4 regions of the Paenarthrobacter ilicis genome follow, and region 4 is predicted to be linked to each of the others. Evidence: riboswitches for the same ligand, from Rfam matches in the RefSeq annotation. Region 4 holds a riboswitch; each other region holds the start of a gene.
What was found. Region 4 has a riboswitch for S-adenosylmethionine ahead of JOE60_RS15990 (DUF1737 domain-containing protein). Riboswitches for the same ligand answer to the same signal wherever they lie in the genome.

Region 1: linked by a shared signal. The riboswitch ahead of JOE60_RS08375 (LLM class flavin-dependent oxidoreductase) and the one ahead of JOE60_RS15990 (DUF1737 domain-containing protein) in region 4 are both predicted to bind S-adenosylmethionine.
Region 2: linked by a shared signal. The riboswitch ahead of metX (homoserine O-acetyltransferase MetX) and the one ahead of JOE60_RS15990 (DUF1737 domain-containing protein) in region 4 are both predicted to bind S-adenosylmethionine.
Region 3: linked by a shared signal. The riboswitch ahead of JOE60_RS11640 (aminotransferase class V-fold PLP-dependent enzyme) and the one ahead of JOE60_RS15990 (DUF1737 domain-containing protein) in region 4 are both predicted to bind S-adenosylmethionine.

The regions. Positions count from the first base shown of each region.
Region 1 is NZ_JAFBCD010000001.1:1,828,273-1,835,795, forward strand. It holds gene JOE60_RS08355 (PLP-dependent cysteine synthase family protein) at 1-934, opposite strand, end outside; gene JOE60_RS08360 (MFS transporter) at 1,128-2,663, shown strand; gene JOE60_RS08365 (rhodanese-like domain-containing protein) at 2,627-3,079, opposite strand; gene JOE60_RS08370 (LLM class flavin-dependent oxidoreductase) at 3,121-4,260, opposite strand; SAM riboswitch class IV at 4,483-4,592, shown strand; gene JOE60_RS08375 (LLM class flavin-dependent oxidoreductase) at 4,629-5,726, shown strand; gene JOE60_RS08380 (NtaA/DmoA family FMN-dependent monooxygenase) at 5,775-7,190, shown strand; gene JOE60_RS08385 (ABC transporter substrate-binding protein) at 7,187-7,523, shown strand, end outside.
Region 2 is NZ_JAFBCD010000001.1:1,390,437-1,397,959, reverse strand. It holds gene JOE60_RS06385 (alpha/beta hydrolase) at 1-523, opposite strand, end outside; gene JOE60_RS06380 (SGNH/GDSL hydrolase family protein) at 594-1,436, shown strand; gene JOE60_RS06375 (winged helix DNA-binding domain-containing protein) at 1,477-2,589, shown strand; gene JOE60_RS06370 (hypothetical protein) at 2,651-3,244, shown strand; gene metX (homoserine O-acetyltransferase MetX) at 3,266-4,387, opposite strand; SAM riboswitch class IV at 4,401-4,517, opposite strand; gene JOE60_RS06360 (bifunctional o-acetylhomoserine/o-acetylserine sulfhydrylase) at 4,706-6,022, opposite strand; gene JOE60_RS06355 (VOC family protein) at 6,249-6,887, shown strand; gene JOE60_RS06350 (CPBP family intramembrane glutamic endopeptidase) at 7,010-7,523, opposite strand, start outside.
Region 3 is NZ_JAFBCD010000001.1:2,546,354-2,553,876, reverse strand. It holds RNA gene ssrA (transfer-messenger RNA) at 1-35, shown strand, start outside; gene JOE60_RS11660 (hypothetical protein) at 123-497, opposite strand; gene JOE60_RS11655 (MFS transporter) at 535-1,953, shown strand; gene JOE60_RS11650 (metal-dependent transcriptional regulator) at 1,969-2,682, opposite strand; gene JOE60_RS11645 (class I SAM-dependent methyltransferase) at 2,692-3,522, opposite strand; gene JOE60_RS11640 (aminotransferase class V-fold PLP-dependent enzyme) at 3,660-5,054, opposite strand; SAM riboswitch class IV at 5,088-5,201, opposite strand; gene hisN (histidinol-phosphatase) at 5,375-6,187, opposite strand; gene rsgA (ribosome small subunit-dependent GTPase A) at 6,242-7,357, opposite strand; gene aroA (3-phosphoshikimate 1-carboxyvinyltransferase) at 7,360-7,523, opposite strand, start outside.
Region 4 is NZ_JAFBCD010000001.1:3,499,346-3,506,868, forward strand. It holds gene JOE60_RS15980 (aromatic amino acid ammonia-lyase) at 1-395, opposite strand, end outside; gene JOE60_RS15985 (NtaA/DmoA family FMN-dependent monooxygenase) at 395-1,723, opposite strand; SAM riboswitch class IV at 1,889-2,002, shown strand; gene JOE60_RS15990 (DUF1737 domain-containing protein) at 2,016-2,276, shown strand; gene JOE60_RS15995 (rhodanese-like domain-containing protein) at 2,273-2,683, shown strand; gene JOE60_RS16000 (O-succinylhomoserine sulfhydrylase) at 2,684-3,892, shown strand; gene JOE60_RS16005 (endonuclease domain-containing protein) at 4,103-4,927, shown strand; gene JOE60_RS16010 (UDP-N-acetylglucosamine 1-carboxyvinyltransferase) at 5,032-6,555, opposite strand; gene JOE60_RS16015 (DUF6973 domain-containing protein) at 6,765-7,523, shown strand, end outside.

The DNA of each region.
Region 1 (7,523 bases), 1.7 Mb from region 4:
TGGAGAGGTAGTTCCGGCCTGAGTCCGGCAGGACCACCACGATGGTGTGCTCCTCGTCCAAGGTTTCGGCGAGGTTCAGGGCTGCTGCCAGGGCGGTCCCGCCGGTGGCACCGATGAGGAGTCCTTCTTCGCGGGCTGCACGGCGGGCGGTGAAAATGGCGTCGCGATCGCTGACGCTGATGTATTTGTCCACCAGCGCGGTGTCGAACGCCTCGGGCCAGATGTCCTCCGTGGATGCAGGGTGGAGGGGATGGCCGGCGCCCTCCGTGTATTTGAGCGAACCGTTGCCACCGCCGTAGCGCGAGTGCTCGGGGTCAGCGGCGATGACCTGCACTAGTCCGTCGCTGACCTGCTTCAAATACCGGCCGGTTCCGCTGATGGTTCCGCCGGCCCCGACGCTGGCCACAAAGTGGGTAACCGACCCCGCGGTGTCGGCCCAGATCTCCGGACCGGTACCTTCCCAATGCGCCGCAGGGTTGGCCGGGTTGTCGTACTGCAGCGCGAGCCAGGCCCCGGGAGTGGAGGCAGCGAAGGCCGCGGCCCGATTGGCCAGGTGGCCGGGATCGGAGCGCGGAACGAAATCGGCCACCAGATGGACCTCGGCTCCGAAAGCATACAAGAGGCGGATTTTTTCCGCAGCCGTGGCCGCCGGAGCGAAGATCACCGAGCGATACCCCAGTTGCGCGGCCACCAAGCTCAGGCCGATGCCGGTGTTGCCGCTGGTTCCTTCCACCACGGTCCCGCCGGGCGTTAACAAACCGGCCCGTTCTGCGGCGCGGATCATGGAAAGTGCTGCCCGGTCCTTCACGCTCCCGCCAATGTTTTGGAACTCGAGTTTCGCGTAAATACGGGGCCGGACACCTTCGCCCAGGCGCTTCAGCCGAAGCAGGGGAGTGCCGCCGATTGCCTCCAGGACTGATTCATACACGGTCATGCGGCCCACGCTAGGACGTGGCCATCGCCCCATAAAAAAGCGTTTCCCGCCGCGTCGTTCCGTGACTGCATCGTCGGCGAACACGAACCAAAGGGTCATAAACAAGTCACCTGCGGTAACCCGGATTAACGCCCCTTAACCGGGTGTCTCGCGATGCCCGGCCCCCGGGACAACCCGCCTAGAGTCCACAATCATGGGCCACGGAAATCACGCTAAACGTTCCGCCCTCTGGCTTTGCCTGGGTGCCGGATTCATCACGCTGCTGGACCAGTCCATGTTCGTCCTGGCCGTTCCCGCGATGTCAGCTTCCCTCCACGCCGACTCCGGGTCCGTGCAGTGGATCCTGGCGAGCTACTCGCTGGCGTTCGGCGTCGCATTGGTTCCCGCCGGCAGGCTGGGCGACATCGTCGGGAGGCGCACGCTTTTCATCGCCGGTATTGCCGTTTTCGGGGCATCCAGCCTGGTGGGTGGACTGGCCACCGACCCCTCGCTGGTCATCATTGCCAGGCTGCTCCAAGGACTCGGCGCGGGCACACTGAATCCGCAGGTTCTCGGACTCCTGCAGGACATCTATCAGGGACACGACCGCGCGAAGGCCTTGGGCGCCTACGCCGCCGCGGGTGGTTCCGCTGCAGTATGCGGACCACTGATCGGGGGGCTCGTCCTCTCACTGGGCGACCCCGCGATCGGATGGCGGATCCTGTTCCTGGCGAACGTTCCCTTGGTGCTGATCCTGGTGCCACTTGCTTTCCGGCTCATCCCGCGGCCGGCAGGCAAACACCCCGGAAACGCCAAGCCGTCCATCGACATCTTGGGCGCGCTGCTGCTGGGCGGAGTGGTGGTGGCATCACTCATTCCCACCATCTACGGCGCCGGCACCATTGCTGTGACGTCGCTGGCTGTCGGTGCCGGTGCGCTCCTCGCCTTCGCCGGCTGGGAGATCCTGTACCACCGGCGTGGCCGAACCCCGTTGCTCAGTGCATCGCTGGCGAAATCCAAGGGTTACGCACTGGGCACAGTGGTGGCACTCTGCCAGTTTGGCGTCGGTGCCGGAATGGCGGCCGTGACCGCCTTCTATTTCCTCTCCGGAACCGGGATGGCTCCCTTGGCTGCCGCAGCGATCCTTGCGCCGCAAGCCGCCGGCATGCTGCTGGCGTCCAGTTTCAGTTGGCGTTTCGTGGCCCGGTACGGGCGGGCCGGGATCGTCTACGCGCTTCTCGGCAGTCTGGCCTGCCTGATTGCCAAGGACCTTTTTGTGCAGGGGCTCGACGGCGGAAAAGCGGCCCTTGCGGTTGCCGCCGTCGGGCTTCTCCAAGGTGTGGCAACAGGCCTGGTGGTTGCACCGAACCAGACACTCACCCTCGCCCATGCGCCCGTGGGCGCCGCCGGAGTGGCCGCAGGGTTCTACCAACTCAGCCAGCGGTTCGCTGCCGCGCTTTGCTCAGCCGCGGCAGCCGGAATGTTCCTTCAAGCACAGGGCGCGGCCACCGGCCAAGCTTCCAAGAACGCCTTCCACCAAGGCATCGTCATGTGCTGCATCTTGCTGGGTGTCGCCTTGCTCGCCGGCGGAATCGACTGGCTGCGCGAGGCGCGGGACCGCACAAAGACGAGTGCCGTCGTCGTGACTTCCGGGAGGGAAGCCGCGACGACGGCGGTGGTGCTGGCGCCGGAAGGCCCGACGGCGGCAGGTACTCAGCGTTCGGAAGTCACCGATTCGTTGGACGCCTGAGTAGTGGCGGCGGGCGGTGCCGTTTCGACGGGCGGTGCGGTGGGTCCGGTGGTGGGGACGCCGGCGTTGCGGAGGGCCGGGAAGCCGCCGTCCACGTGGACAGCGTTGGCGTAGCCGAGAACCTGGAGCTTCTGCGCGACGGGTCGTGAACCGTTTACAGAGCCGCAGAACACCACGATCTTCTGGTCCTTGCCGGTGACCTGGGGCAGCCGGTGGGCGGATTCAAGGCTGAAGTCCTCCTCCACGTGCTCGCGGTTCACCACCACAGCGCCGGGGACTGCGCCGGTGCTGGCGCGGCCGCCTTCGCTGCGGACATCGATCAGCAGGGCGCCTTCTTCGATGAGCTTGGCGGCGGCATCGGCGGTGATCAGCTGGGTGTCCTGGACGGGTTCCCGGACTGTGGTTTCGATGGACATGGTGCTCCCTTATATAGGTGGTGGTTGGAAAATCGGAAAAGCTAGAGACCCCATACCTCGGCCAGCAGCTGGTAGGAGTTCTGCCGGTCGGCGGGATCATGGGCAATGGTGGTGATGAGAAGTTCCTGGGCACCCGTGGCCCGCTGCAAAGTGCGGAGTCCTTCGCTGACCTGGTGGGGGTCACCCACGAACCGTGTGTCCAGGCGATCCTTGATGAGCTCCCCGGCTTCGGCGTCCAAGAAAAGCTCCAGCGCATCCTCCGGTGACGGGTACGGGATGGCACCCTGGCCGCTGCGGATCCCGTAAACCCACTGGGCGTAGCCGCGGGCCAGGCGCTGGGCCTGGCGTTCGTCCGGAGCCACCAGCACGTCCGCAGAGACGATCACATGCGGTTCCGGCAAAGCCGCGGAGGGTTCGAAGTGAGCCCTGTACTCGGCGATGGAGTCCAGAACCCCCGCCGGTGCCACGTGGTAGTTCGCGCCGAAGGGGAGGCCCAACTTGCCGGCCAACCGTGCACTGGGTCCGGCTGTTGAGCCGTGGACCCAGAACTGCGGCGCTTGGCCGAGGGCGGGTGTAGCCGTGACTTCCTCGCCGTGTTTGGTCCTGTACTCGCCGGTGAAAAATCCGATGATGTCCTGGATGTCGTTCTCGAAGTTGTCCGTGTCCCCGGGGAAGCGGCCCAGCAGTTCACCCTGCAGCCGGAACTTCCTGGGCAGGACAGCGCCGAAGATGGGGCGCGGCGCGGGGATCAGCAGTCCGTCAACCACTCGATCGGTGGGCTCCGAAGAGTCAGCGGGTACCACTCCCGGAGCCGGATCGCTGGGGGATTTGGGCGGGCCGGAGCGGCCAAAGCCCAAGTCCACGCGGTCCGGGAACACGGCGGCCAGTGTTCCAATGCTCTCCGCAATCTGAAGGGGACGGTAGTTCCCCAGCAGAGTGGCAGCGGTCCCCACCCTGATGGTCTTGGTGGCGGAGGCAACCAACCCGGCCAGAATGTGCGGGGCTGACCCGGCAACGCCGGTGTTGAGGTGGTGCTCGGCCAGCCAATACCGCGAGTAGCCGGAAGCCTCGGCAGCGGCGGCAAGGGCAAGGGTGCTCCGCAGGGCATCGCCGGGAGTCTGACCGGCCGATACCGGGCTCAGGTCAAGGACGGACAGGGGAGTAACTGGAGGCTTCGGCATGGCACGACACTACGGAGCCCCGCGCAGAGGCCAAAGCCGATCCGTCACCCCGCTCAACCGGAGTAAATCCAGCGAAATCCGGCGAAACGGGCCGTCACAACCGACCCTTCCAAAACCCGAAAATGACGATTCCAGCAGCCCTTTGACGTGGTATTTCCCGCCTTGACGCCGCAAGTCCAGCGGTTTGTACATTCCTTGGACAGCCTCCTAGATTCAAGTTCAGGTCAAGAGTCAGCACGCCAAGGACCGGCTCGTGCTGCGGCAACCCTCAGGCATTACGTGGCGGGGTGCTCCGGAAACAGACCAGGCCGCATCTGCGGCAAGTGAATGTCGTCCCGGCCGCTGTGCGGCCTCTGAAAGAGAGAATCATGCCTTCCACTCCTGTACCCGAATTCCGCTCCCGCGTCATCGCGTTGGAGCTCGACGGCGGCGGCGCCCACCCAGCTGCGTGGCGCAAGGCCCACCATGATCCGCAGGCGCTCTTGGGGGGCCAACGGATCCGTGAAACTGTCCAGGCAGCGGACATCGCCGGTTTCCACGTAGCAACCTTCAAGGACACCCGCGTGGTGGACACCGAATCCACTGGAATCGCCGGACGGATCGACGCGATCCAGCGGGCAGCTTTCGCGGCACCCATCACCCGCTCCATCGGCCTGGTCCCCGAAGCCGGAACGCTCTTCACCGAGCCGTTCCATGTAGCCACGCAGCTGGCCAGCCTGGACTACTCCTCCTTGGGGAGGGCGGGTTGGCTGGTCAACGCGGACAACCTCCGTGCCGAGGCCCGTTCTGTTGGCCGTAGTCAGTTGCCGGAAGGCGAGGCAGTCAGCGAAGCCGCAGATGTGGTCCAAGCCAGCCGCCGGCTCTGGGACTCCTGGGAAGACGACGCCGTGATCCGTGACGTCGCCACCGGCCGATACGTGGACCGGGACAAGCTGCACTACGCCGACTTTGAGGGTGAGCGCTTCTCCGTCAAGGGACCGTCCATCATCCCGCGCCCACTCCAAGGGCAGGTAGTGGTGTTCGCGCCCGCCGAGCTGATTCCCGCCGTCGAAGCTGACGTTGCCTTGGTCTCGGCAGCCACCACGGACGCCCTCCCGCAAGCAGCCCAGGCAGCAGCTGCCGCGGGTGCGCCGAGGACCCTGGTGGAGCTGGACGTCATCCTCGATTCCCGTGGACAGGCAGCCGCGGGCCGTCTGGCCGAACTGGACTCGTACGAGGAATGGACAGGCGGAGCCCGCTACGTGGGCAGCGCCGAAGGGCTGGTGGAACTGCTCACCACGCTGTTCGCAGCAGCCGACGGCGTCCGCCTCAAACCAGCGGTCCTGGATGTGGACCTCCCCGAATTGGCCAACAAGGTGCTCCCCGCACTGCGCCGCACCGGGCTGGTGGTAGCGCCGGCCCCGGGAAGCACGTTGCGGGAAAGCTTCGGACTTCCCCGTCCCGTGAACCGCTTCGCCGCGGCCTGAGCTGCGCCCAGACCACACTCCCAAGAGCCACATTCAGAGAGCAGAACCATGACCAACCATCACCGCATCGCAGGCAACGGCCAGATTCAATTCGGTGTCTTCTTCCAAGGCGTCAACCACACCACCGTATGGAAGGACGCACAAAGCGGCTCGCAAACGGACTTCGAATCATTCCGCCGGGTCGCCCAGACAGCTGAACGCGGCCTCTTCTCCGCCTTCTTCCTCGGAGAGGGACTCCGCCTCCGGGAACACCTTGGAAAGATCCACGATCTGGATGTCGTGGGCCGTCCCGACGCGCAGACCGCCCTCGCCGCTCTCGCAGCCATCACCACCAACATCGGTTTGGTGGCGACGCAGAACACCACGTATAACGATCCCGCGGACCTCGCCCACCGCTTGGCCAGTCTGGACCTGCTGTCCGGCGGCCGTGCGGCATGGAACATCGTCACCACGGACAACGCATGGACCGGTGCCAACTTCAGGCGCGGCGGGTTCCTCAAGCACGAGGACCGCTACGTCCGGGCCGAAGCGTTCGTTCAGACAGCAAAAGCCATCTGGGATTCCTGGGCTGACGGCGCAATCGCCGGGTCCCGGAATGATCCACGCTGGCTCCGCGAGGACGCCATCACCACAGTCAAGCGCCAGGACGAGAGTTTCGACGTCGACATCACCGGCAGCCTTCCGCGCTCCAGCCAGCAGCACCCTGTTTTGTTCCAGGCAGGGGACTCGCCGGACGGCCGTGACTTCGCCGTGCGGAACGCCGACGTGATCTTCTCGGCACACCCCGAATTGGAGGATGCCAAGAAATTCCGCGACGACATCGTGGCCCGCACCCTCAAGGCCGGGCGTCCGGCAGATGACGTGAAAATTTTCCCCGGCCAGGAGTTCATCCTCGGTGCCACAGCTGCTGAAGCGGAAGAAAAGCACCAGTGGGTCCGCTCGCTGCAAGTGGGTCCGGAAACCGCAATCGCCTACTTGGAACAGTTCTGGGGACGCACCCTCACCGAATACGACCCCGACGGTCCGCTGCCGGATATCGACCCCATTGTGGACCTCACCAACCCCACTCGCGGCAACGCCTTCCACGGGAAAAGCGCCAAAGACCTCGCCGCCCAGTGGCGCGCGGACGCCAAGGAAAACGGCCAGTCGATCCGCCAGTTCGTTGCTGCACGTTCCCGGCTCAATGGCCGCGGCCTTGTGGGTTCCTACGACGATATTGCGGACAAACTCGCCGAGTACGCCCACACCGGTGCCGTTGACGGCTTCAACATCACCCCGTGGATTGTCCCTGGCGGGCTGGATGACATCGTCAACGAACTGGTTCCCCGCCTGCAGGACCGCGGTGTCTACCGCACCGAATACGAAGGCACCAACCTCCGCGAAAACCTCGGCCTCCGCGCCCCGCTGACCCGCCGGGGATCCCTCACCAGCACCCAACTCACTGAAAGCGAAGAAGTCGCATGAGCGTCCCCACCCCAACCGCAGCGCGCAAGCTGCGGAAACCAGCCGCCGTCGTCTCCGTCCTGGGAGCCTTTGCGCTCCTGGCCTCAGCCTGCGCTGGAGGGGCCGACGCCGGCACCCAGCAGAGTGCCGACGCCACCCCGGTCTCCGGTGGCAACCTGAACTTCGCGGTGTCCGTTGACCGCGGCTGCATTGACCCGCAGCAGGTGGGCAACAACGATGCGATCGCGATTGCCCGCCAGACCGTGGCGTCGTTGACGTCGCAGGATCCGACGACGGGAGAGATCGTTCCGTGGCTCGCGGAGAAGTTCGAAACCAACACCAACGCCACCAGCT
Region 2 (7,523 bases), 2.1 Mb from region 4:
TGTATTCGATCCTGTCCTGCGTGATGACCGGATCCTGCTGGTCACGGCCCCAGAACATGGGAACTGACCCGTCCAGTTCCGTGTCCCGGAAGGCGGCGTCAGCGCCGGCGTCGACCACAAAACCGGACAGCCCGACGACGGCGGCGAAGTCCGCGGGACGGTACCGAAGCATGGTGGTGGCCATGGCCATGCCCATGGAGAAGCCCAGCAGGGTCACTGAAGAGTGGTTGTCCTTGACGCCGTCCAACCATTCGAGGGCATAGTCCGCTGCCCGCTTAACGGCGTCGATTGAATACTCGATGGATGCCGTCAGCGGGAACCAGGTAAATCCGGGCCCGGTTGGCATCGGAGCCCGGAGGGCGGCCACCACGAATCCATCCGGCAGCAGCCCGGCCAGGCTGAAGAGATCGTCCTCATTGGACCCGTAGCCGTGCAGGAGGACCAGCAACGGCTTGCCCGCGCGCTCGGCTTCGGGGTGGGACCACAGGACAACGGGGGCGGGAAATGAGGTGGCTTCAGTCATGGATCCATTCTTGCAGTTACCCACAAGTAACAACCTACGGTCGCGTAGGGTCGCGTGCAGGGGGCAGTATATGAGCGTGAGTGAGAACAATCCTTTACCAACGCCCGGCGACCGGGTCCAGAAACACCCCTGGACCCGCTATGTTGCCTTGGGCGATTCCTTCACGGAAGGCATCGGCGACCCCGAGCCTTCGAATCCGGGCGGCTACCGCGGCTGGGCTGACCGTGTGGCCGAGGAACTTGGCCGCGACCAGGAAGACTTCGCCTACGCCAACCTGGCCATCCGCGGCAGGCTCCTGCAGCAAATCATGGACGAACAAATCGGGCCCTGCCTGGAGCTGCAGCCGGACCTGGTGTCCATCTCAGCCGGTGGCAACGATCTCATCCGGCCCGGCGGTGACCCTGACCTGCTGGCCGAGAAACTCGACGCCGCAGTGGCCGAACTCAGTTCCGGCGGGGCAACAGTTGTCCTGTTCAACGGTCCTGATACCGCTGCGTCGGTCCTGGGCCGTATCAGGGGGAAAGTGGCCATCTACAACGAGAACCTCCGGACGGTGGCTGCCCGCCACGACGCCGTCATCGCGGACATGTGGTCCCTGCGGCAGCTGTCCGATCTCCAGATGTGGGACGTGGACCGGCTGCACTTCTCCCCTTTGGGCCACCACACCATCGCCATGATGGTCCTTGAAGCGCTTAACGTGGACCACACGCTGGAGCCCTTAATGCCCAAACCCCTTCCGCCCCGGACCTGGCGTGAAGCCCGGTCCTCGGACCTGGTGTGGGCCCGCGAGTACTTTGTCCCTTGGGTTGTCCGCAGGCTCCGTCACCAGTCCTCCGGGGACGGCATTACACCCAAACGCCCGACGCCGGGACCTGTGTTCAGTTCAAACGGCCCGCTGGTGCCACGCCGCTAGGGGCAAAGCAGTGACGGGTGAGGGGGTTCGTGCGCTCAGGATGCGGCTGCAGCAACTCCGCGCCCCCTTTGCGGCGTCACCCGCAGAAGCTGTCCGGAACCTGCTGGCGGTGCAGTCCCAGGAATTTGCCTACGCCCGATGGACCCTGGCACAGAGAAGTTCCCCGGGGGTCACCGCCTCCGCGGTGGAGCTGGCAGTCGCCGAGGGGACCATCCTTCGGACGCATATTCTGCGGCCCACATGGCATTTCGTCCACCGCGACGATCTGGGGTGGTTGATGGGACTGTCCGCGGAGCGGCTGCATCAAGGGAACAAAGGCATGTACCGCCAAACGGGCATCGACCCGGACGCCGCAGCCCGCAGTGGCCGACTCCTCGCCCAAGCAGTGGAAGGCGGCGCCCACAAAACCAGGGAAGAGCTGGCCGGAATCCTGGGGCAGGCAGGGTTCCCCGGCAAAGGACTGGGTTTCGTGTACCACCTGATGCATGCCGAGGTCAGCGGAATTCTTGTCAGTGGGGCGCCGGTTCGATCATCGGGTGGAGCGCTCAAGCAGACATACGCCCTCTTCGGGGAGAGGGTCTCCGGTCCCTTGGTGAACCCGCTGTCCAGCGACGACCGGGAGGAGGCCCTGGGGCGGTTGGCGCTGCGCTACTTCAGCAGCCGTGGTCCGGCCACGGTCAAGGACTGTGCCACGTGGTCCGGCATGACCATGCAGGACATCACAGTGGGCTTGGCCGCAGCCCATGCCACGGCTCCCGGAAAGTTGGCAACCATGGCCTTTGAAGGACAGGAGTTCCACCTCCCCGCCACCGGGATGGACCAGCTGCTGGCTCTGGAAGCCGCGGGCACAAACCGGGAAGACCACGTCAAGGCGGACCTCATCCAGTGCTATGACGAATACGTGATGGGCTACTCGCAGTCCCGGCACTATTTGGGCGGAACCGCCCCCTACTTCCCGGAGGACAAGGGCCCCATGCACGTGGTCCTGGTGGACGGCCGTTTGGCCGGGTGGTGGCGGCACGGTTTCCAAGGCGGCGTCTGCGAGCTGGACCTCCGCATGAACCGGGCTGTTACCCCGGCCGAACAGGCTGCCCTGGACCGCGAGGTGGAACGGTACGGAGCTTTCCTTGGCATGGACATCACACTGGTTTGAGCCATCGGGCATGGCTGGGGCCGTCGGGCTAAGCTGGGCTAAGACCTAGGAGGCCTCCACATTGAACAATCTGATCTTTTGGATCATCGTCTGCTCGTGGGTGATCCCGCTCGGGATCCGCATGTACAACCGCTCGCGGGCACGTCGCCTCCAGAACAACGAGTACCGCGGGCCGGGGTATCCCCCGCAGAACCTGCCGGGTCAGGGTAACCAGGGGCAGGGCTACCAGGGCCAAGGTTACCCGGGACAGGGTTACCCGGGACAGAATTACCCCAACCCCGGTTACCCTCCGCAGAACTACCAGGGGCAGGGCTACCCGGATCAGAACTACCCTCCGCAGAACTATCCTGGGCAGAACTATCCTGGGCAGAACTATCCTGGGCAGAACTTTCCCGGGCAGGGTTTCCCCACCCAGGATTACCAGGGGTATCCCTCCGGGCCGGCCACCAGCCGCCCCGCGGGCATGGACCCGCAGTCAGGCCCGTCGTCGAACGATCCGGCGCAGTCCAACGCCCCACAGCCCCTGCCCACCGGCAGCTCTGAGCCCCAAGGCTTCCGCGCGCGGCGGCTCGCCGAGCTGGACGCAAAGTTCACCAACGGCGAGATCGCCATGGAGGACTACATGCGCCAGCGCGGGGAGATCATGCGCGGCTAGCACTGCCGCCCCGCTGCTGCCTCAGGCGAAGAAGGCCTGGCGGAGTTGGGTTGAGAGTTGGCCGATTTCGGTCAGGAAGCCGTCGTGCCCGATCGGTGCCTGGATGCGGTGAACCTCAACGTCCCCGGGCAGGGCCGCGGCGAGCTCCTCGGACTGGGCCGGGAAGTAGAGCCTGTCCGTATCCACTGCGGCTACAAAGAACTCTGCCGTGGCACGTGACAGTGCGACCTCCAGGTTTCCGCGGCCGCGCGTTACATCGTGGGACATCAGTGCCTCCGTGATGGCCACGTAGCTGTTGGCGTCGAACCGCTTCACCAGCTTGGTGCCCTGATGGTCGAGGTAGCTTTCCACCTGGTAGCGGCCACGTTCCGCCAGGACCGCTGCCGCGAGGGGAGTCTCCTGATGCTGGGCGTCCCGGCCGAACCGGAGGTCCAGTTCCAGTGCCGAACGGTAGGTGATGTGGGCGATCCTGCGGGCCAGGGCCAAACCGTCCTCGGGGGCCGGACCGCCGTAGTAGTCGCCGTTGTTGAAATGCGGATCCTGCCGGATGGCGAGCGTTTGGGACTGCGCGAATGCGATCTGTTCGGCCGTGCTGTAGGCACCCACGGAGATGACACCGCAGCGTTTCACGCGCTCGGGCAGCGTGACTGCCCATTCCAACGCCCGGGCGCCGCCCATGGAGCCCCCCAGCACTGCGTGCCAGGCGTTGATGCCCAGGACGTCGGCCAGCCGCGCCTCGGCCAGGGTGCTGTCCCGGAGGGTGACCAAGGGGAACCTGGACCCCCAGGGCTTGCCGTCCGGCGCCTCTGTGGACGGGCCGGTACTTCCGTAGCAACCGCCCACGATGTTGATGGACACCACAAAGAACCTGTCGGTGTCCACGGTCGCACCGGGGCCCACCAGCTGTTCCCACCAGCCTTCCTCGGCCGTGTCCCCGCGGGCTACGTGCGTGCTGCCGGTCAGGGCGTGCTGGATGAGCACCGCGTTGGAGGCATCAGCATTCAGCCTGCCCCATGTCTCGTAGCCCAGCACAACGTCCGGCAGGTAGCCGCCGGCCTCCAGCTCCAGGGAACCTATTCTGGCGTACTTGACTGTTCCGTCCTTTTCCCCGGACGTAGGGAGAGCTGTAGCAGTAATGGTCATTCCTTAAAACCTCACCTCGCGCTTGCCTGCCGCCTTGCGTGCGACAGGCCAGGTCTTCACCCGGGGCACCCCGCCGCGGAAGGAGGGTTGCCGGCCAGCAAGCCGGGGCTGTGTGCTGGCACTCATGACCTAATACGTAGAGTCTAGGAAAAAGACCACTGTTCTGGCGAAGAATGTGACACCAGTGTGACGGTTTGGGGCGTCATGGTTCACGGAACAGCCCTCTGGGGCGCCGCCTGACGAATTATCGTCGATCAGGCGGCGCCCTTGGCGTGCTGCCGGGGGCGCGACGGCGTGCCCTGTGCGCGCGTCCTGGCGTCAGGCGCCCTTCGCGGCCCGGAACCCGGCCTCGAGGTCAGCCAGGATGTCATCCACGTGCTCAATGCCCACCGACAAGCGCACCAGTCCCGGGTTGACGCCGGCCACGTTCTGTTGCTCGGCAGTCAGTTGGCTGTGCGTGGTGGACGCCGGGTGGATGACCAAGGAGCGGACGTCACCGATGTTGGCTACGTGGGAGTGCAATTCCAGTCCGTCCACAAAGCGCTTGCCTGCCTCAACGCCGCCCTTGATATTGAAAGCAACGATTGCGCCCGTGCCCTTGGGGCCATACTTCCGGCCACGGTCGTACCACGGGCTGGACGGCAGGCCCGCATAGGCGACCGATTCGACGTCGTCGTGGGCTTCCAGCCACTCGGCCACTTTCGTGGCGTTCTCCACATGCCTCTCCACGCGCAGGCTCAGTGTTTCCAGGCCCTGCGCGATGAGGAAGGCATTGAACGGCGAAACCGCGGAGCCGAGGTCACGAAGCAGTTGGACGCGCGCCTTCAGGACATAGGAGAGGTTGGCGCCCAGGGCTCCGTCCTTGCCCAGGTCCCGGGCGTAGACCAGCCCGTTGTAGCTGGGATCGGGGGTGTTGAACCCGGGGAAGCGCTCCGGGTCCTTGCCGAAATCGAAGTTTCCGGAATCCACGATCACGCCGGCGATTGCCGAGCCGTGGCCGCCGAGGTACTTGGTGGCGGAGTGGACCACAATGTCCGCACCCCACTCGATGGGACGGATCAGGTACGGCGTGGAGAGGGTGTTGTCCACGATCAGCGGCACGCCCGCCTCATGGGCGGTCCGGGCAACGCCTTCAATGTCCAATACGTCCTGGCGGGGATTGGAGACGACCTCGCCGAAGAAGAGCTTGGTGTTGGGCTGAACGGCGTCGCGCCACTGATCCAGGTTGTCCGGATCCTCCACGAAAGTCACGGAAATCCCGAACTTCTTCAGGGTGTGTGCCAGCAGGTTGTAGGTTCCGCCGTAAAGGCTGGGGCTGGCCACGATGTGATCGCCGGCCTCCGCGATGTTCAGGATGGCGAAGGTTTCGGCAGCCTGGCCTGAGCTCAACAGCAGGGCACCGAGGCCACCTTCCAAGCTGGCGATCCGCTGCTCCACGGCCTCCTGGGTGGGGTTTCCGATCCGCGTGTAGATGGGTGCCAGCTCTGCCAGGGCGAAGCGGTTGGCCGCACTCTCAGCGCTGGGAAAAACGAATGACGTGGTCTGGTAGATCGGGAGGGAACGGGCGCCCGTTGCGGCGTCCGGTGCCTGCCCTGCGTGGATCTGGCGTGTTTCGAATGACCATCCTTGTGACATGGAAATCTCCTTTTAGTGGCGCACGGAATCAGGGTGAATGACAGTGTGGTGTGAGCTGTCGCCAGTCTAGGAAGCGTCCGGGGCCTTGGACAGCTTTATGACGCTGCCGGTATCTTTCTGTCGTAACGCGTCATTCCATGACGCTCCCATACCCCGCGAGCCATGTCCTATGTTAGTTAGGCATGGCTTAGCTGAGACCCGAATCACAAAGTGCCAAGATGAAGCCATGCGCATGGATCACGTCTCTTACGCCTGTGAACGAGATGGCCTTTTGGCCACTACCGAACGAATTTCCGCGGCTCTCGGAGTGGACGCAGTCCGGGGTGGAGTGCACCCGCGCTTCGGCACCCGGAACATGATCATTCCCCTCGCGGACAACAAGTACCTTGAAGTGGTGGAGGTCCTGGACCACCCCGCTTCAGACAAAGCACCTTTTGGCCAGGCAGTAAGGGCCCGCTCGGCTGCCGGTGGCGGCTGGATGGGCTGGTGCGTGGCTGTGGATGACCTGGCCCCCTTCGAAGAGCGCCTGGGACGCGCCGCTGTCCCGGGCAACCGGAAATTCCCGGACGGCCGCGAGTTGGTCTGGCAGCAGATTGGCATCCTCGGCCTGATCGCTGATCCCCAGGTGCCGTACCTGCTCAAATGGGAGGGCGACCCCACCCTGCACCCGTCCAGGGCGTACGAAAGTGAAGTCAAGATGTCCAGCCTCACCATCGCCGGCTCGGCAGAACGCGTCACCGAATGGTTGGGCGAGCCAGTGGAGAAGCCACTGGAGGACGTAGCTGTTCAGTGGATTGCTCCGCGTGGAACGCCCGGCATCATGGCGGTCACGTTCGAAACCGCCTCAGGGGCAGTCACCATCTGACCCTGTCCGCCCCGGCATCGTCCCTCACGGGAGCGGTCCTGCCCGGAAACTTCGGCCGCCATCAGCGGGTGCCAATGACGTCACCCATCGATGGCGGCCGGATACATTTAAGGGCCTTGCGCTTAACCTAAGCCGATGGCCTTGCCGAACAAACTGAAGCCCACAAAGGCCACAATATCCAGGATGGCGTGCGCAATGACCAACGGCATCACGCGTTTGGTCCTGGTGTAGATCCAGGCGAACACCAAACCCATCACCACGTTGCCCAAGAACGGCCCGAAGCCCTGATAGAGGTGGTAACTCCCCCGCAGGAGGGCGCTCACCACAATGGCAACCGGCGTACTCCAGCCGAACTTCCCAAAGCGGTCCATGAGGTAGCCCACCACAATGACTTCCTCCACAATGCCGTGGCGGATGGCAGACAGGATGAGCACGGGAACGGTCCACCAGTAGGCGTCCAGGCCGCTGGGAACAATGGCGGTGGTGATCCCCAACGCCCGGCCCGCCGCATACAGTCCCAGCGATGGGATCCCGATGATGGCTGCCAATCCCAGGCCGTGCAGGAGATCCTTCCCGGGCCGCGCAACGTTGAATCCGAGGCGGGCGAACGCCGAGCCCCCGGCTTCCTCCGGCCGC
Region 3 (7,523 bases), 950 kb from region 4:
ATCGGACGGGGGTTCAATTCCCCCCATCTCCACCTGGAAAAGCCCCCGGATCAATGTGATCCGGGGGCTTTTTTGTGTCCCGACGCGGGGTGTCCCCCAAGGGCCCGTAACCGGTCAAGAGGTCAGTTCCGCTGCTCCGGGACGTCAACCACACCAACGAACCGGCTGCCAACGCCTTCGTATTCGCTCCGGACCTCACCCAGGAAAAGCTCCGGAAGCTCGCTGTTCCGGTGGGTTCCGCAGTACACGAACGAGAAATCGGGCCACCACTTTTTAGGGCGGACTGCTTCGGAGTAGCTGCATACCGCGCAGGTGAGGTGTACCCAAACAGGGCGCTTGCCGGTGCGGTTGGCCCGGGATTGCGCCAGCCATGCGGGGGGATTCTCCTGGAGGTCCCGTAGTTCCGATTCCGTCATTCGGGTAGGTATGCCGTGGCGTTGGGCCATTTCCATCGAAATATCCAAGGCCAATGCGGCGTCACGTCTGCTGATCACCATTCAACGATACGGGACATGCCCGGCGTAGGCTGGGCACATGACCGACAGAGCGGCTCTTCCGGCAAGCACACCGCTGCAAAAGCGCGTGCTGGCGGTGGCAATAGTGGCCTCGTTCATTGCCATCCTGGATGGGTTTGTGGTGAATCTCGCACTCCCGGCCATCGGCAGGGAACTGGGCGGGGGTTTGGTGATCCAGCAATGGGTGGTGGACGCTTACCTCCTCACGCTGGGCGCCCTGATCCTGGTGGCCGGCTCGTTGTCCGACCATTTCGGCCGGGCGAGGATCCTTGAATGGGGATTGGCGGGCTTTGCTGTGACGTCGGTCCTCTGCGGTTTGGCCTGGACCGGTGAGGTTCTGGTGATCTCGCGTGCGCTGCAGGGCATCGCCGGCGCACTCCTGGTGCCGAGCTCACTCGCCATGATCATCTCCGCGTTCTCCGGTCCCGCCCAGTCCAAGGCGATAGGGCAGTGGTCGGGTTGGACCAGCGCCGCTGCGATCGTGGGACCGCTGATCGGGGGAGTCGCCGTGGACATGCTCTCGTGGCGGGTCATCTTCTTTATCAATGTGGTCCCCGCGGTGGCGATCTGGCCGTTGCTTGCGGGCCTCAGGTCCAGTGACGCTGCCCGCGACAGAAGCAAAAGGATCGATTACCCCGGGGCACTCCTTGCCATGGTGGGCCTGGGCGGTCCAGTGTTTGCATTCATCGAACAAGGCCGAGTGGGGTGGGGGAGCGCTCTGGTCTGGGTGCCGCTGGCCGTGGGGGTGGCGGCATTGGTGTTGTTCCTGATCCACGAAAACCGGACGCGCCAGCCCATGCTTCCGCTCCAGCTGTTTGGCATACGGAACTTTGCCTGGGGAAATGTGGCCACCCTGGCCATCTACGGCGGGATTTCCCTGGGGTTCTTTGTCTTGGGAATCTACCTGCAGCAAGTAGGTGGGATGGGGGCGACTGTCGCCGGCATTGCTTTGCTGCCCAGCACAGTGATCCTCATGCTCCTCGCGTCGTATTCCGGAGGGCTGGCGGGCAAATATGGTCCGCGGTGGTTCATGACGGTGGGACCGCTCCTGTGCGGGACAGGCTTCCTGATGTCCCTGGCAGTGGACGAACCCTTGAACTACTGGACCCAGGTATTGCCTGGGCAGATCGTTTTCGGAATCGGCCTGGCCACGCTTGTTGCGCCTCTCACCGCAGCGATCCTGGGCGCGGTTCCCCCGGAGGAAGCTGGAATAGGATCAGCCGTGAACAATGCCGTGGCTCGCATTGCCGGCCTGATTGCCATTGCTTTCGCCGGAGTGATTGTTGGCCCGGTTTTCTCAGGAGCGGGGCTCCGGAACGCACTGCTTGTCACGGCGGCCTTGTTCTTCCTGGGAGCGCTGGCCTCAATGGTGGGGATCAGGAATCCGCCCCGGGAACCCACGCCGTCGGCCGGGACTGCCGCTGGGGTTCAAAACTGACGACGGCGGGTCCGTTCAGGAAGCGGGAAGCACACAACCCGGGTGGGTTCCTGAGCTCTGGACCCACAACGCGGACGAGACTTCATCGGCGAGGTCGAACTCCCGGCCCTGTGAAGGGTTGCCGATACGCACCACCAGGGCACCACCGAAGGGCTTGCGTCCCAGAATCTCGATCGGAGCGTCCAAGGCTATTTCTTCGGTGGCCAGGTAGCGAAGCAATTCCGGGTTCTCGTCACTGATTCTGGTGATGCGGCCGGAATGTCCCTTGTCCAGTTCAATCATTTGATAGGCATGCGGGAGATCCACTGTGCCGTCCGCCGCGGGAATGGGATCGCCGTGGGGGTCGCGCAGTGGATGGCCGAGCTTGGCAGACATCCGTTCGATGAAGGTGTCCGACACAGCATGCTCCAGCATCTCGGCTTCATCGTGGACCTCGTCCCAGCTGTATCCGAGTTCCTCCACCAGGTAGGTTTCCAGGAGCCTGTGCCGTCGCACCATGGCGAGGGCAAGCTGCCGCCCTGATTCCGTCAGCCGGATGGCGCTGTAGGGCTGGTGGTTGACCAAGCCTTGGTCCTTGAGCTTACGGACCATCTCCGAAACCGAGGAGTTCGCTACACCCAGCCGCTGGGCAAGCTGGGAGGAGGTGATGGGCTTGTCCTGCCACTCCGTGAAGGAGTAGATGACCTTGACGTAGTCCTCTATCGAGGAGGAGGGCGTACTGGTCTTCACGTCACCAGCCTACCGTGGGGCCGTCCGAACCACTTTGCGGGCCCGCCAGGTTTGCGTCAAATAGGGCAAAGGAACGGTGTCCCCGGGAGCGTGTCTCAGGTGTTCGTACAGGTACCATTCCAGGTTTCCCAGCACCTTCTGGCGTGTAGCCTGATCCGCGCGGAGGTAGTAGCTGCGTGATTTGGTGAGTTCCATGATGGCTTCTGGTGTCAGGCGGTCCTCCCAGCGCGTATGGTGGCTTTCCAGATCGGTGAATTCCGGGCCTGTAACCGGCCTGAAGCCAGGTTTGTGGACATCACCGGCGTGCATGATCCGGGACAACCGGTGCACCCAGGGAATTGAGGTGTCCAGCTGGTTCCAGATCAACCCCAGGACACCTTCAGGGGACAGGATGCGTGAGAGTTCAGTGCTTGCAGCCAGCGGATCGCACCAATGCCAGGCTTGGGCAACGCTGACGACGTCGAATGTTGAGTCCGTCAGGCCAGTTGCCTCGGCCGTGCCCTCGCGGGCGTCCACCTCGGGGTACGCCGAGCGCAGTTGCTCCAGCATGTCCCGCGAAGGGTCCACCGCGGCTACGGTCAATCCGCGTTCAACAAGAAGGGCGGTAAACTTTCCGGTGCCGGCGCCGATGTCGGCTGCCGATGAGGCCCGGGCAGGGAGCAACCAGTCAACGGAGTCTGCCGGGTACCCCGGCCGGACACGGTCGTAGTGCTCGCCGCCATCCTGGAAGCTCCGGCCGAGTTCGTGCCTGCGGCCAGCCTGCAACTTCGGGCCCTTGGGCCCAGCCGGGCCGGGTACTGACCCGACGCCCTTCGGTGCCTTCGGTGAACTGCTGGCCACGCGGATCTCCTTCGCAGGGTGTAAAAGCAAACCCTACGAATTTACCGCAGTGCCGGCCGTTCCACCCCGGGTCGCACGTGCTTGGTCGCACACGCTTGGTCGCACGTGCTTGATCGCCCGAGCTTAATCGCCCGCGCCTAGTCGATGGTGCAGGGAGCGGCGCCAGCGGTTCCCGGAGTGTTCGGTGCCCAGTCCGGGTAGCTGCGGTGATCATTGGCAGGAACCCAGCGGCCCTCATCCACCACGTAATCCCAGCCGAGGCCGTCCACTGTCAGGGCTTCGATGCCGGCCAGAAGCCTGGAGGCATCCTCCAGCCGTGAACCCACGCCGAAGCTGGCGCGGAGCGAGCCCGAGGGCAAACCCAGCCGCTTGAGCAGGGGGTGGGCGCAGAAGCGGCCGTCGCGAAGGCCCACTCCATGTTCCGCTGCCAGATAAGCGGCCACCAAACCGGCGTCGAATCCCTCCACCGAGAAATTAACAACGCCAATGGTGTCCGTAGAGTCGCTGAAGATCTGGTGCACCGTGACGCCGTCCAGGGCTTCCAGTCCGGCTACCAGGTAGCTGCGGATGGCGGCTTCGTGGGCGTGCCATGCTCCTTCGTCCAGAGCGGCCAGGACTTGCGTTGCACGGGCCAGGGTTGCTGCGCCAAGAACGTTCGGCGAACCACCCTCGTGGCGGGCGGGACCGGTGGCCCAGCTCACCGAATCCAAGCGGGCCTCACGTACTGCCCCGCCGCCGGCCAAGTGGGGTGTTCCGGCGTCGAGCCAGTCAGGACGGCCCACTACGACTCCGGCGCCAAAGGGTGCGTACAGCTTGTGGCCGGAGAACACCACATAATCCACGTCTGCCTGCGCGATGTTGATGCGACGGTGTGGCGCCAACTGTGCCGCATCCACCACAATCCGGGCGCCGTATTGATGCGCCAGGGCGGCCAACTCCGCGATGGGCAGAATTTCGCCGGTGACGTTCGACGCTCCCGTAACGGCCAGCAGGCTCACGCCGCCCTGGGCCAGCTCGGCCCGGAGGTTGGCTACCGTCTCCTTCAGCGTCTTGGCTGCCACGACGCTCCTGTGGGGCACAGCCTGCCAGGGGAGAAGGTTGGCGTGGTGCTCAATGTCGAGGTAGAGGACGTCGCCTGCAGGTTCGCCGTCCACCAGGGGGAGGCATCCTGCCAGCAGGTTCAACGAGTCAGTGGTGTTGCGGGTGAAGATCACTACGTCATCAGCGCGGCCGCCCACGAACTCGCGCACGATGTTCCTGGAGTTCTCGTAGACGGATGTACTGATCTGCGACGCAAATCCAGCACCACGGTGGACGCTTGCGTAGTAGGGGAGGACCTCGTTGAGGTAAGCCGACACGATGGTCAGCGCCGGAGCCGAGGCTCCATAGTCCAGGTTTGCGTACCGGACGTGTCCACCCTGGATCAGTGGCGCCTGCAACTCGGCGCCTGTGACGGCCGCCAGTGGGCGCGCAGCAGCAGTGGTGAATGCAGCAGCGGAAGGGATCGGGGATTTAATCGTGGCAGTACTCATCAGACCTCATTCAAGAGGGACGCCCGCAAGGGGAATCCGCGCTTGCCGCATCCGTTCCGGACCGGCCGGGTCGTCACCCGGGGCACCCCACCGCGAATGGAGGGTTGCCGGCCAGCAAACCGGGGTTTAGCGCTGGCACTCGTGACCTGTAAAAAAGATTAGGGCACTCCCGGGAGCTGTCAAAAGCCGGGGGTAAATGTTAAGCCCATTGTTACGTTGGGCCTGATGTGAAGGATCTGGCGAATAAACGAACGGCGGCAGGGCCGAAAAGGGCCCAACCGCCGTCGAATATTCAGTAATGGTTCCAAAGCCGGGTTCTCTTAGAGGAGGTCATCCACTGCCGGATTGAGCCGCTTGAGGACCTCTGAGTGGAGAATCGAGTTCGTGGCAAGTGCGTTGCCCCCGAAGGGTCCGTCTTCGCCTTCCAGGGACGTGAAGCGTCCTCCGGCCTCCGTGACGATGGGAACCAGCGCCGCCATGTCGTAGAGGTTGAGCTCGGGCTCGCAGGCGATGTCGACTGCTCCCTCCGCAACCAGGCAGTATGACCAGAAATCGCCGTAGGCACGTGTACGCCAGATATCCTCTGTGAGCCCTATGAACTCATCGAGGTTGCCGCGTTCCTTCCATCCGGACAGGCTCGAATATGACATGGAGGCATCCGCCAGGGAGGACACATTCGAGACCCTGAGCCGGGTGGCCGAGGCCAGGGAGCGCCCCATATAGGCGCCCATGTCCTTGGCGGCCCACCAACGTTTACCCAGGGCCGGAGCGCTGACGACTCCCACAACCGGCTCGCCTTCGTCCACCAGTGCGATCAGGGTTGCCCATACCGGCACGCCGCGCACAAAGTTCTTGGTTCCATCTATGGGATCGATGATCCAGCGGCGCGAACCGTGGCCGCTGCTGCCGAACTCCTCACCGAGGACGGCATCACGGGGACGGGAGCGGGACAGTTGCCCGCGGATTGCTTCCTCTGCCGCCTTGTCAGCGTCGGTGACCGGGGTCAGGTCCGGCTTGGTCTCGATCTTCAGATCCAGCGCCTTGAAGCGATCCATGGTCTGCGCATCGACGGAATCGGCCAGGACGTGGGCCAGGCGCAAGTCATCGTTGTAGGTGGAAACGGGTTGGGTCATGCCACCAAACTATCCTGAAACGCAAGGATCAGGGGGAGGTGCGGCCCGTAACCATCAGTTGACGGTGCCGAGTTCCTTGGCTTCCTTGGCTTCCAGGCGCGGATCGGCTCCGAGCAGGCGGCGGAGGGACGCCAGCCGGGCCGGACCTGAGGGGCCCGCATGACCATCGGCCACCCAGGAGTCCAAGCCGCAATTGATGGCCGTGGCGTCGTGCTTGCATCCGCGTTCGCAGGTCTCGGTGCCAGGCTCCAGATCGGGGAAGGAATGCAGGATCCTGTCCGGGTCCACATGTGCCAGGCCGAAGGACCTGATGCCCGGCGTGTCAATGATCCAGCTTCCGGAGGGAGCATCAGCCAACTTCAACGCCAAGGCTGAGGACGATGTGTGCCGGCCACGCCCCGTGACGGCATTGACGCCTCCGGTTGCCCTCTCAGCGCCGGTCAGGGCGTTGACCATGGTGGATTTGCCCACGCCGGAGTGTCCCAGCATGACCGTTACCTTGCCGCCCAGGTGTGAGCGAAGCTGGCCCACGGCGTCCCTGTCCAATCGTGCGGAAAGTCCGTCGTCCGATCGGGCATCAATACCGCCGGCCTCTGAATTCGCTGTCCGGCTGATGATGACGGGGAAGTCCAGGCTCAGGTAGTTGGCCAGCAACTCGGTGGGGTCCTTGACGTCCGCCTTGGTGATGAGAAGCAGTGGTTCAATCCCGGCGTCGTAGGCTGCCACCAGGGCCCGGTCAATGAATCCCGTCCGTGGTTCAGGGTTGGCTGCGGCCACCACAATGACCAGTTGATCGGCATTGGCAACCACAACGCGTTCGATCGGATCGGTATCGTCAGCGCTTCGGCGCAGCAGCGTGCGACGTTCCTCCACCCGCACCAACCGGGCCAGCGTGTCTGCGGAGCCGGATACGTCGCCCACCAGGGCTACAAAATCTCCGGGAACCACCGGATTCCGGCGCAGCTCACGGGCGCGGGCGGCGATGATGACCCGCTCGTCGGATGTGTCCTCGTCAACCACGGCCCTGTACCGCCCACGGTCCACTGTGATGATCCTGCCTATGACGGCATCATCGTGGCTGGGGCGGTCCTTGGTGCGTGGCCTGGAACCTTTTTTGTTGGGCCTGATCCGGACATCGGACTCGTCCCAGGAACGTGCATCGCGACCCATGACTACTTGCCGGCCTCTTCCTCGCCCGTGGACTGGAGCATCCTCATCCACATCTCCGGGAAAGCGGGCATGGTCTTGGACGTGGTGGCGATGTCCTCAACCTCTACGCCTTCCACGGCAAGGCCCAGAATTGCTCCGGCGGTGGCCATCCGATGATCAGCGTAGC
Region 4 (7,523 bases):
TTGAAGAGTTCGGCGTAAAACCGGGCGGTGCTGGCCCGGACGCCCGAACCGCCGCGGCTGAATCCAACCAGGCGGGCCAGGATGATGGAGCGCGCGGCGGCGCGGTCCAGGTACTGGCCCACGCCGCTGTTGTGATACCTGACCACCTGGACCTGATAGGCCAGGAGTGACTTCTCCTCCACAGCCGTATCCCGGCCCGACCCCAGCAGGGTGTTCAGCCCATAGACGCGTTGACCGGAGGAAGCAGCGCGCTCCACCACTTCACGGGATCGGCCAATGAGGGCCAGGACGTCCTGGGTGAGCTCCACCCGTGCTAGGGAATCGGACGCAGCCCGGGCAATATCCCCAGCACGGACATGTGCCGTTCCCAGCAGGAGAGTGTCATGTGACGCCATCAGAAATCCAGGAGGTTCTGGCGGAAGCCACCGTTGCCGTAACTCTTCCTCAACAGGCCGCGGCGGCGCAGCTCGGGGGTGAGCTTGTCCAGAACGCCGTGGACTGTGGCGGGATCCACGAAGCCGGAGAAGAGGAAACCGTCGCCGCCCACGGCAGCACCCGTTTCTTCCAGATAATCGGCAATCTCCTCCGCGGTGCCAATGATCGAATCGCCAGCGCCGCCGCTGCGGGCCTGGAGGATCTGCCGGAGCGTGGACCCGGGAGGAGCCGCCTTGGCGAAGTGCTCCAGCGTGCCTTGATTGCTGTTGGTGCTCAATTCCGGCAACGGAGCGTCCAGGTCGAATTGCTTGAAGTCGATCACCGAAAGATAGGAGATGGAATTCAGCTGGCTGTCGATGTCGCGCTGGGTCAGTTCCCGCCGCTGGGCACGGAGTTCCCGGGCTTCAGCGGTGGTTCCCACCACGGTGGGCTTCAGAACAAAAAGTACCTTGACGGCGTCGGGATCCCTTCCTGCCTTGGTGGCCTCGGTACGGATCGAATCACGGTAGGCCTTCATGCCGTCCACACCGCGGGCCAAGGCGATGGCCACGTCCGCGTGCCCACCTGCGAAAGCCTTGCCGCGGGGAGAGGCGCCGGCTTGAACCAGCACGGGCTCCTCGGGCAGGGGTGCAGTGTTCAGCGGGCCCCGGACGGAGAAGAAATCACCGGTGTGATGGATGGGATGCACTTTGTTGTGATCGGCGAAGACGCCGGCGGAGCTGTCCTCACGGATCGCGTCAGGTTCCCAGCTACGCCACAGCTGCCTGACCACGTCCACGAATTCCTCAGCCTTTTCGTACCGTAGGTCGTGCTCGATCTGCTGGTCCAACCCGTAGTTTTGCGCGGCGAGGTCGCTGCCGGAGGTCACCACGTTCCAGCCCAACTGGCCGTCGGAGAAGTGCTGCAGGGTGGCCAGCAGCCGTGCAGCAGTAAACGGCGGGTAGAAGGAAGCACTGACGGTGGGAACAATGCCCAGGTGCTGGGTGGCTGAGAGCAGGTACGGAACCAACGCCAAAGGATCGTGCTTGGGCGCGAAGGATGCGTGGGCCAGGGAAACCTCGGCCGTGCCCCCGTAGGTGTCCGGAACAGTCAGCGAATCCTCAATGATGAACAGGTCCAGGCCGGATCGCTCGAACGCGCGCACCGCCTCCTGGTACAGGGCTGGCTTCTTCCAGTCATAGCCCAGGCTGTAGCCCGGAGTTCCCCAGCCCTGGACGCCAAATCCGTGGCCTACAAACCATCCAAAATGCAGCATGGGCTCGAGTGTAGAACTGCTCTGTCCGTTCACCGCGACCTGATTTCTTGCGAAGTTACAGGGGGACGTACTGCGTCAATTATGCTCCCGGGAGGTCACAAAAGGACCCAGCCCAAGGCATTGCCGGTTACGCAACATGACGGTGGTGATTCTGCCTCCAAGTGCGCCCAAGCGCTGCGAAATGCTACGTTTTTCTTGAGTAATGAGTACCAGCGCGAAGCCCTGACTTGCTGGTCGGCAACCCTCTCTCCGGCGGGGTGCCTCAGGTGACTACTCGGCGTATCGGACAAATTCGAACTGCAAGCGTGACTGAGGAGCACCAGCTATGCCTGAACCCACTGAAGAAAAACTTTCCTACCGCCTGATAACGGGCCCGGATAACCGCGAATTCTGCGAGCGCATCAGCGCGGCCCTGGCTGAAGGCTACGTCCTCCATGGCAGCCCGGCAGCAACGTTCAACGGTGCCCAGGTCATTGTTGCCCAAGCCGTTGTGCTGCCCGCCGCCATCGCGAGTGCCGACGCCGCGGTGGCAACCGCCGTCGACGAATTGGAAGGCGACGACGAAGCATTCGAGGGACACGCATGAGCTACGCAGGTGACCTGAACCCGCAGGATGCGTGGGCCAAGCTTGAGGAGGGCGCCATTTTGGTGGACGTCCGCACCGAAGCCGAATGGGCCCACATCGGCATCCCGGACACCAAGGCAACGGAGAACGATCCCCTGTTCATCCAGTGGAACCTCGCCGGAGGAATCCCCAACCCCAGCTTCATCGAGGACCTGCAGCAGCAGGCTCCGGAGGGTGACGGCGTCGAACTGGTGTTCCTTTGCCGTTCAGGGCAGCGGTCAATCTCCGCCGCCACGGCAGCAACGCAGGCCGGCTTCACCGCCTACAACGTTCTTGAAGGCTTTGAAGGTGAGCCGGACCGCTATGGCGAGCGCACTGTCAATGGTTGGAAAAACCGCGGCCTGCCGACGAACCTGGGGACCAACTAAATGACTTTCAATCCCGACGCCGCCGGCTGGAGCCCCGACACCCAGGCCGTACGCGGTGGACTTGACCGTACCAATTTCCAGGAAACGTCCGAGGCCGTCTTCCTGAACTCCGGCTTCGTTTACGAATCCGCGGCAGCAGCCGAGCGCGCTTTTACGGGCGAGGACGAACGATTCGTCTACTCCCGATACGGCAACCCGTCGGTGGCCACCTTCCAGGAGCGCCTCCGACTGCTGGAAGGCACCGAAGCTTGCTTTGCGACCGCGTCGGGCATGTCCGCGGTCTTCACCGCATTGGGTGCCCTGTTGGCAGCAGGCGACCGTGTGGTGGCCGCCCGGTCACTGTTTGGCTCCTGCTTTGTGATCCTGAACGAAATCCTGCCGCGCTGGGGCGTGGAAACGGTGTTTGTTGATGGCCCGGACCTGGACCAGTGGCGCGAAGCCCTGGCTGAGCCCACCACTGCGGTGTTCTTCGAATCGCCGTCAAACCCCATGCAGGAAATCGTGGATGTTGAAGCGGTCAGCGCGTTGGCCCATGCTGCCGGAGCCACCGTGGTGGTGGACAACGTGTTTGCCACGCCGCTGTTGCAGCGTTGTGGCGACCTGGGCGCTGACGTGATTGTGTACTCGGGGACCAAGCACATTGATGGCCAGGGACGCGTCCTGGGTGGCGCAATCCTGGGTACCAAGGAATTCATCGATGGGCCCGTGAAGCAGCTCATGCGGCACACCGGCCCCGCACTGTCCGCCTTCAACGCATGGGTGCTGACCAAGGGCCTGGAGACCATGGGCCTGCGTGTGGGCCACAGCTCGGCCTCCGCCTTGAAGATCGCGGAATGGCTGGAGCAGCAGCCCGCCATCAGCTGGGTCAAGTACCCGCTGTTGAAGTCCCACCCGCAATATGAGCTCGCGGCACAGCAGATGAAGGCCGGCGGAACAGTGCTGACCTTCGAGTTGTCCCCGTCCTCCGGGCGTTCCGCAAAAGAAGCCGCCTTCGCTTTGCTGGACGGCCTGGGGGTCATCGACATTTCCAACAACCTGGGTGACTCCAAGTCGCTCATCACCCACCCGGCCACCACCACCCACCGCGCCATGGGCCCGGAGGGTCGCGCAGCAATTGGGCTGAGCGATGGCGTGGTGCGGTTGTCCGTGGGCCTTGAGGACGTTGAGGACCTGATTCTGGACCTGGAAAAAGCCCTCAAACAGGTGTAGGGCCGCCACGATGGTGTGGTTCGCCGGGCATCGGTAGGCCAACGCGGCACTTTCTGCTGGATCATCGCCTAGGACAGTGGGGCGGAAGCACGGGCTTCCAGGGTTTCACCAAGTGGGGAATTCGATGATTCAGCAGAAATTGCCATGACCTTATCCACATAAGACAGGCTCCCCGGTCCCAACAGTCTCGCGCCGTGGCTGGCTGTCCCTATGGACGCACACGAATTCTTGGTTTCAGTGGGTGGAGTGGCAAAAGTCAGTCTCCTTAGAGGACACGGTTACGGACCAGCGGAACTCCGGAAGATGGACGGAGCGTACCAACCCCGGCACGGCATCTGGGCATTACCTTCCGCGGATAAGGAGTATCTCTCTGCTCTTGTGCACAACGGATACCTCACGTGCGCCAGTGCGGCCGTCCGCTATGGGCTCTGGCTCAAAGACCAGCCAACACGTCTCCACTTGGCAACAAGGCATAACCGCGGCGGTGGATTCATACGGCATGGTGGCCTGCGGCTGGGTTCGGAGGGACTCTTGCCCGTCGCCTCCTTGGAAGACACTGTCATCCATGCCTTGACTTGCCTGTCCGACGTCGATGCCATTGCAATGGCAGAGTCGGCGATGAAAAAGTGCGGAGTTGCCCGGGACGTCCTTGAAAGTGAGCTGACAGCCAACTACTTCGGAAATGCGAGGAGGAGGTTGCGCATGGCCGATGGCCTGTCCGAATCCGTCCCGGAAATCAGCGCCCGAATACTGTTCGAAGCGGAGGGACTTTCCTTCAAACGCCAAGTCCGCATCCCAGGCGTGGGCCGGGTGGACACGCTGGTGGACGACTGGTTGATCGTGGAGGTCAACGGCTATAAGTTTCACAGCTCAAGGGCTGCGTGGAGAAAGGACATGGGCAGATTGAACGCCGCGCAGGCCCTGGGATTCCAAACATTGGCCTTTGCCCCGGAAGAGATCTGGAATTCTCCGGACGAGGTCATGGCCCAGATCCGCAGGCTCTTGGCGCGAGGAAAACCGCAGGCGCGGGCTTGAACGAATTTCTGCTGGATCATCGGCCAGGGCAGCAAGAGGAGAGTCCGGAGTTCCGGGGTTCCACCACGTGCGTAGGCCGATGATCCAGCAAAAAGGGCTGGAGCTTAGTCCTGGAAGTACTCGATCTTGGCACCGATGGTGTTCAACCGCTCGGCCAGGTCCTCGTAGCCGCGCTCGATCACGTAGATGTTGCGCAGCTCGGAGGTACCGCGTGCGGCGAGCATGGCCAGGAGAAGGCAGGCGGCAGGGCGGAGGGCTGGCGGGCAGCCGATCTCCGCAGCACGCCACTTGGTGGGCCCGTTCACGTAGATGCGGTGCGGGTCCAGCAACTGAACCTGTGCGCCCAGCTTGTTGAGCTCCGTCAGGTAGATGGCCCTGTTTTCGTAGACCCAATCGTGGATCATGGTTTGGCCTTCGGCGTTGCCAGCGATCACAGCGAAGAAGGGCAAGTTGTCGATGTTCAGCCCGGGGAAAGGCATCGGGTGGATCTTATCCTGCGGTGCCTTGAGCTCGGAGGGCTTGGTGGTCACGTCCACCAACCGGGTCCGCCCGTTGCGGGCCATGTACTCGCCGGAGATCTCCATTTTCTGGCCCATCTGCTCCAGGGTGGCGAGCTCGATTTCCATGAACTCTATGGGCACCCGGCGGATGGTTACCTCGGAATTGGTGACAATGCCGGCGGTAATAAGGCTCATGGCCTCGATGGGGTCCTCGGACGGGAAGTACTCGATGTCCACGTCAATCGCCGGCCGTCCGGTGATCTTCAGCGTGGTGGTGCCGACTCCGGCGATCTCCACACCCAGGCCCTGCAGGTAGAAGCAGAGATCCTGGACCATGTAATTGGGGCTGGCGTTGCGGATCACGGTGGTGCCCTTGCGGTGCGCGGCCGCCATGATGGCGTTTTCCGTGACAGTGTCCCCGCGTTCTGTCAGGACGAAGGAACGGTGGTCCGCGTCTGCCGGCGGTGCTTCCACGGAGTAGAAGCCTGACTTGGCTTCCACGGACAAGCCGAACTCGCGCAGTGCCTGCATGTGCGGCTCCACGGTGCGGGTACCCAGATCGCAGCCACCGGCGTACGGAAGCAGGTACTCGCTGGTCTCGTCCAGAAGAGGGCCCAGGAGCATGATGACGCTGCGGGTACGGCGGGCGGCGTCCACGTCCATGGATTCGAGGTCCAGGACCTCGGGCCGCCGGATGCGGAGATCGCTGCCGTTCAGCCAGGTGCACTCCACGCCGATGGACGTGAGGACCTCCACGATCCTGTTGACTTCTTCAATGCGCGCCAGGCGGCGCAGCGTGGTGGTACCTCGGTTGATGAGGCTGGCGCACAGGAGCGCCACACCCGCGTTTTTGCTGCTGTTGACATCCACTTCGCCGGAGAGAGTGCGTCCGCCTTCAACCCGGAGATGGGTCATCTGAGGCTTGCCCACCTTCACGATGGAGCGCCCGAAGATCCCCTCGAGGCGCTCGATCATCCGGAGACTGAGGTTCTGTTTACCTTGCTCCATCCGGGCGATTGCGCTCTGGCTGGTTCCCAGCTCAGTTGCCAACTGCCCTTGCGTCCAGCCTTTCTCGCCCCGCGCATCGCGGAGCAAAAGGCCTACATGTTCTGGCGTAGCTTGAGTCATATCCAAGAAATATCACAGGTGAGCTATGAGTGGCCAGCTTTCGATGTATGGAGCGGCAAAAGTCACACCATACCCGTTCCGTGAGATATAAGGGGCGACGGCGGCTTGTCGCCACGGGTGGTGGCCTTCCCCATTCGGAGACGGGCAGAAGTGCCCATTGCGGTCCGGGGAACAATACCCAAGCATGGAGGGAAAGCTCAGGGGGAAACATGCCTTTCTACGGCGCCGACGTCAACCAACTCAAAGCGCTCTCCAAGGCCCTGGCCAACGGTGCGTCACTGCTGACCAGCCGCGCCCGGGAGCTCGACTCGTTGATCGGCCAAGGACTGACCGGCCAAGGCGGCGGCTGGCAGGGCCAGGATGCCAAGCGTTTTGCAGCGGATTGGCAGGGCCGCCTGAGGCCGTTGCTGGATCGGACCACGCGGGGCTTGGAAGAGGCTTCACAGTCCGCGCTTGCCAATGCCGACCAGCAGTCCTCCACCTCCACGGAAGGCGGCGGCCCAGGCAGTTCCGGTGGCCCAGGGAACGACGCCACCGCCAAGACCGCAGCCAATCCCAATCCCGGCCAGCCGACCCCGCAGGAGATCCTGGACAACTACCAGGTCAGCGACGCCGAGACCACCATGTGGCCCGGAGACTGGGACCCACTGCGCTTCATTGTTGACCAAAGGGAGGTCACCGAAAAGGAAGCAGAGCTCCTCAACGGCCTGGGTCCTTTCGAGATGAACGCCTTCAAGGGCATCCACGATGACGCCTTCAGCGTTGCCGATGACCGCTTCCCCAGTGCCGACCGCAACGATGACCAGAACGACGCCTTCCGGCACGCGTATTGGAATGCCCTCATGGTCAAGGAGTTCGGCGCGGACTGGGCGGAGGACTACGCCACTGCCCACGAGCAACTCCCGGGCAACCCCGCACCCCGCGAAGCCATGGACCTGTACAACAATGAAGTGGGCCGCAACGTGGCC